2 regions of the Dehalobacter sp. CP genome follow, and region 2 is predicted to be linked to the other one. Evidence: riboswitches for the same ligand, from Rfam matches in the RefSeq annotation. Region 2 holds a riboswitch; the other holds the start of a gene.
What was found. A riboswitch is a leader RNA that binds a small molecule or an ion and turns the genes downstream of it on or off. The one in region 2 is predicted to bind cyclic di-GMP.
Positions count from the first base shown of each region.

Region 1 (3,182 bases), 150 kb from region 2:
TGCTAAATATGATCTGAAATATCTGAATGACCCAAAGAAAGAATTTGGAGAAGCAGAAGAGATTCACATCCTGGCCAATAAAGACTTCAGCGGGAAACAAGCCGAAGCTGCTGCCATGCTGAAAAAATTTAAGATGTCGGATGCTCAGATCGGCAGTCTTGAAGGCTTAATCAATGAAGGAATGAAACCAGAGGATGCAGCTAGAAAGTGGATAAATGAGAATAAGGATATTGTTGACGGTTGGCTTAAGTAAATCTAAGGTTATTATTTAGTTCGCCAATTATAAAAAATATTTTTACAGAAAAAAGCAGATTGGCGAAGTAGGCTCATCTATGCAAATGAGGCTATATTAAAACTTAAAGTAAAAAATCGAAAGTGTATAATATAACCATATAAGAGCACCCTCGATTTACCATAATAGTGGAATGAGGGTGTTCATTTTAGGCTATTTTCATAATGAATGTAGGGCGACAAATAAACGGGCAACAAGTTTTGTTACACACCTCATTATAGACAGGAGAATGAAATTCTTTTTGTAATTGGATTGATGAAGAACGAGAGGTAATCTGTATTGTTTTGATTTATATCAGATTTAAGAAGGTGGAGAAGAAAAAATGGAATAGTAAATCTATTGAAAGTTTGCCGCATTATACGTTGATTAATATCAGCAAGATATGGACACTGCGGGAAGGTGCCTAGTTGATATATTTCTTGTATTGATATTTTTATTGGGAAAATGAAGAAATGTATGGTACAGGATTAATAATTGGTCAATGTAAAGCTTATGAAAATCAGTTCCATGTTCCAAAGGATAAGAGATAGCCTGATTTGCTAAAGGATTATATTAAAAAGCAAAATACTTAAGATAAATACCTGGACACTTCAGCATAAAGTGGATACTACTGGGTATTCAAAAGAATAATTTTTTGTTATAATATAAAAGCTTAAGCAAAAATAACAATATATAGTTGTACAGGTTGGTGCAAACTTCATGAAAGTGAAGGACGCTAAAGCTATGGGTCTAAGGCTGCTTGTAAGTTGCTATGACTGCCAGGCTGCAAGTAATTTGAACTTCTGGGGGGGAGTAGTTCCATTTTGGATTGCTCTCTTTTTATATCTTATTTTCACTTAGGAGGATAGTACATATGAAACAAATGGGCATCGGACAAGCATTCAGAGCAAATTTTCTGGGTCACGCTCCGGACTGGTACAAAAGAACAATTCTTGCTTTTTTGGTGTTAAACCCAATTTTGATGGTTACCGCCGGTATGTACGTTACCGGGTGGGTGTTGATTGTCGAATTTATTTTTACCTTGGCAATGGCGTTAAAATGTTATCCGCTTCCTGCCGGTGGGCTTCTGGCGATTGAAGCCGTTGTGCTCGGACTTACTAACCCTCATATGGTCTATCACGAGGTTGAAATGAACCTGCCGGTTATTCTTCTTCTGATGTTCATGGTTGCCGGGATCTATTTTATGAAAGAAGGTCTTGTGTACCTGTTTTCCAAGCTCCTTACTAAAGTACACTCTAAAGTCGCGCTTTCATTCCTGTTCGCTGTTCTAGGTGCGGTTCTTTCCGCGTTTTTGGACGCGCTGACCGTAACCGCAGTGATTATCGCCGTGGCCTATGGTTTCTATTGCATCTTCCACAAGTTTGCTTCCAGCGAAAAAGTATACGAAACGTATGACATTAATCACGACCATAGTGTTGATGAAAAACATCATGAGGACCTGAACGAGTTCCGTGGTTTTCTGCGTAATCTTCTGATGCATGGCGCTGTGGGCACTGCGCTGGGCGGAGCAATAACACTGGTTGGTGAACCGCAGAACCTCTTAATTGGCTCCATTATGCAATGGGACTTCGTAGATTTCTTTATACAATGTGCCCCTGTGTCTATCCCGGTATTGATCGTTGGTCTTCTGACTACCATTATCCTTGAAGTTACTAAGTTCTGGGGGTACGGCTACCAGCTTCCTGAGTCTGTGCGAAAGGTTATGGAAGATGATGTAAAAGTCAAAGATACTGCCAGGAATATGCGCGGACGTGTGCGCCTGATTGTTATGGCTTTGTGCGGTGTTGTGCTGATCTTCTCCCTGGCACTGCACCTGGCGGAAGTAGGTATTATTGGTCTGATGATTATTATCCTGCTTACAGCCTTCAACGGGGTTACTGAAGAAAAGCGCATCGGTCATGCGTTTGAAGAAGCGCTGCCGTTTACTGCGCTGCTGGTCGTATTTTTCGCCGTCGTTGCGGTTATTCATGATCAGCATTTGTTTACGCCGATTATTCAATGGGTATTGAACATCGAAGGACAGAATCAGCTTGCCGCTTTTTTTACGGCCAACGGCGTCCTTTCGGCAATCAGTGACAACGTTTTTGTTGCCACGGTATATATGACTGAAACACAGCAGGCATTTAAAGCCGGAGGTATTGCGCTGGAGCAGTATAACAAGCTGGCAGTTGCCATTAATATGGGTACAAATATCCCTTCAGTTGCCACACCAAACGGTCAGGCGGCGTTTCTGTTCATCTTGACTTCTGCACTTGCACCGCTGATTCGCCTGTCTTACCTGGAAATGGTAAAGCTGGCTCTGCCATACGCTATCGTTATGACTCTTACGGGCCTGCTGGCAACAATGTACCTGTTGTAACACCTTGTAGCCTTCAAAAAAATGATCCAGTTGAACCAATACAATTTGTTGTACGATAAATCAAGCTGCCTGCTTCTTGAAGTTGTGATACAACCCTCCGAGAACCGGATCAAAAATCAAAACCGATAACGGAAGAAATAGGCCATTCCATTGACCGAACAGGGGTCTGGCACTCAATGCCCTGATGTGTATTAGCGGGATTGTAATATTTGCCGATATATTCACTAAGCAGAGTTTTGAGATGCTTTGCGCTTAGGCAGTACCATGAAAAAGAATTGACAGTAGAAGAAGATGCCTTAACTTTTTTGACAGATACCGATTTGGTGGTCCGTCTGACAATGTCTCAACAGGGGCGTTGGCCGACAAATGGGGAGACTGTATCCGAACTGGAACATAAACTTGGCGAATGCATATGGTGGCTGATTATTTTGACTGAACGCATGAATATTGATATTAGTGAAGCATTGGAGGAATTTCTATCCAAAACTGAAAACATTTAAGGGATTGAGTTAATTAGCTTGTGGAAGAGGG
Region 1 covers NZ_CP157399.1:2,015,236-2,018,417, reverse strand. The annotation lists gene AAH944_RS09990 (glycine betaine ABC transporter substrate-binding protein) at 1-253, shown strand, start outside; cyclic di-GMP riboswitch class I at 972-1,063, shown strand; gene nhaB (sodium/proton antiporter NhaB) at 1,146-2,651, shown strand; gene AAH944_RS09980 (hypothetical protein) at 2,927-3,151, shown strand.
Region 1: it holds a riboswitch for cyclic di-GMP, as region 2 does, so the genes downstream of both, nhaB (sodium/proton antiporter NhaB) here and AAH944_RS09250 (hypothetical protein) in region 2, are expected to answer to the same signal.

Region 2 (3,182 bases):
GTGACTTCATATTTTTGACCGGCCGCATCTGTAAAATAGACTTCGCCATCCGAAGGTCTAACCAAAGCCAGCAAAAGCCTGATCAACGTCGTTTTTCCAACCCCGGAAGACCCTACCAATGCTACCAGTTCACCGGGTGCTATATCCACCGAAATCTTATCCAGGACCGGCTTTTCTTTCTCCTCTAAATAATAGAAGCTGACCTGCCGGAAACGAATACCGACATTTTTCTCTTGCGGGACCTGCCCTTCCCGCCTCTCCATTTGGATCTTTTCCAGTTCCTGCAGTCGCTCCGTTGACGCCAGCATCGCGATGATTTGTGGAAAGGCCCTGGCCAAGCTGACAAAAGGCCCTTGGACCTGCTGAACCAATGTCAGAAAAGCAGTCAATGTTCCATAGGAGATTGCCTTTTGAGACAAACGGACGATCCCCCAGCCAAACGCAACCAGGTAACCTGCCCAATATCCCAGCGAAATTATCGTATTGGCAGATAAGGTCGTCTTGTTTCTCTGAATCACCCACTTCATACGGTTCTGATGCAATCCCTGCAAGGTATCTGTATTCCTGTTTTCCAACCGAAACGCTTTCGTAATGATGAAATTTTGGATGGCTTCCTGAATGAACGAGCGGTAGATACTCTCCGATTCCTGTACTTTATGATTCAAGTTCTTCATCTTTCGGCCCCAGATCCGGCTGAACAACACGGTTGAAGGTCCCAGTATGAACGCAATTACTGCCAATCGCGGCTCATAATAAAGCAAGGTTACAAAAGAACCGACTAACTGCACGCCTAATGCCACGATACCCGGGATCACACTAATAATACAACTGGAGATGTTATTGACATCACTTGTCAACCGTGTCATCAGATCCCCGCTATGATAGTTCGAAAGCGGCAGCCATTCTGTCACCATCATCCTTTTGAAAAAACGCTGCCTCAGGGCGTTGGAAAAGCCTTCGCTGACGCGTACAGAAAGCAGTGACCCGGCAATCGATAACATGATATTAAGAAGTATCGCACCGCCTAAAGCAGCACCGGCCATACCGGCATAAGCCAGTTCTCCTGCAATCGCGTAGTCAATCATATGCTTGGAGAGTATGGCGTTTGCAACACCAAAAAGTGCCCCTGTCGAAGTAATCAGCAGAATGACGATGAGCCTGGGAAGAAAGGGGAGCACATCCGGTTTTATCCAACGAACAAAAACTATTCCTTTTTTAATTTCATCTTGAATAATCATTCTTTTCTCCTGATATTTTTGGAAGCATACTTTATAGTGCCATAGTTCCGTTAAAATTTCTACTCGATAATTCTTTTTATGCAATATTCGCTAAAATATTTTCTTTTTTTTAAAAATGGGACAAAAATCCCAACACCCTAGTCCGTTTATCCTATTGAATTTTGTCATTCGGCTTGATATAGTAACTTTATTACAAAAAATACATAAATTTTAAACAAAAGTAAAGTAAAATATTGCGTTTTGTTCCAACTGGGAATAAAATGGAAAATGGAAGGATTGATCTACAGGAACATTTGCTCAAGGCAAAGCAGTCGAAAGGCTGTGGCGCAAAGCTAAAGGGTCTAAGGGGGATTCCCTATGACAGCCAGTTGCCAAATTAGTTTTTATATAGTCATCTGTTTTTTTCAGCTAGAATGAATATAAAAAACTAAGCTGTCGGCAACTGGGGAACCAGTTGCTTTTTGTATTTTTATCTAGTTTGGAAAGGAAGGGACCAATGATTAAGAAAAGTATCACAAGAATCGCCGCCGGAATCTTCAGCTTCACACTTATTGTGAACACGTGCTTCGCTGTTCATACCGATAAAATGGTTTCTGCTGCGACTACAGTGAAAGATGTAACCTCCCAGGTCGAATTACTGGGAAACCCGTTCAACAAAGCTACTTTTGCCAAGAATGTCTGGGACATGCAAGTCTATAACAACCGTATTTATCTCGCCCATGGTGATTTTAATACGAACGCCGGTCCGATCCCGGTCATCTACTATGAGCCATCCGCCCAAAAATTCATCACGCAATATACCGTTGATGAAGAGGAAATCGCCCAATATAAAGTAATGGACGGCAAACTTTACATCCCTGGCACCGATTCACGGGGAGATTGGAACAATGGCAATTTCTATACCCTTGAAGATAATGACCAATGGCTCAAAAACGCAACCATTCCGAATGCACTTCATGTTTTCGACATGGCACTCTATAACGGTCAGCTTTATGCAGCCTGCGGAACCAGTAAAACAGGTTGGGGCGAAGTTCTTGTCTCCAATGATATGGGGAAAACTTGGACCAGCCGGGTTCCTCTTGGCTTTACATTTTATGGTTCCTGGGCCACTTCCCTCTTTGAGTTGAATCAAACACTGTATGCTTCAGGAAAGATGATGTACATGAAGCCAACTTCGATCACGACATCATACACCAAGTATGTCTCAATGCTTGGAATCACTGACAGCAGCTCCGCCAGACAGATCTATTCAACCAATTTCGCCAATGGCCTCACTTCGTCCTACGTCTACTATATGAAAAAACCTACAACCTTCCAAAATAAACTTGTATATCTAAATAACCGGATCACCACCTCTCACTGGCTTCCCGATTCTATGTATATTGCCAAAAGCATTAATGAATCCACAAAGGTGATATTCCCTGAGACTTCGGCTGTCCCTGCAGATCTGCTCATCAGAGGCAACAGTCTGTATGTGTTAACCAATGTGAAAAATTCTGCCGGCAATTACACGAGTGTCGTCTACCAAACCACCGATCTTCAGACTTGGAACGAAGTATTCCGTTTTAATACAGATACCTTTGCCAGATCCTTTGAAGAAATGAATGGTGACTTTTACTTCGGTCTGGGCTGCGATTCCGCAACTGTGGCCGCTTCTACAGGCAATATTCTTAAGGTAGCTAGTTCTGCCTATCAGGACATCCCCCTAATTCCCGTAATCAACAATCCCTCAATGAGTGAATTAACACCATCAACTGCTGAACTCATACAAACCATTCCTTCATCGACTACAGCTCCTATTATTGTGGACAATACCGACAGCAGCTTTATAAGCAATTCCACTTGGACCATCACTACACAATCCGTCGGCTATTACGGCAGCAATATTCTTAATGACGGTACCGCCGGAGCCGATCAAGGTAAATGGGCCATGTGGGTTCCGAC
Region 2 covers NZ_CP157399.1:1,865,964-1,869,145, forward strand. The annotation lists gene AAH944_RS09245 (ABC transporter ATP-binding protein) at 1-1,238, opposite strand, end outside; cyclic di-GMP riboswitch class I at 1,530-1,614, shown strand; gene AAH944_RS09250 (hypothetical protein) at 1,735-3,182, shown strand, end outside.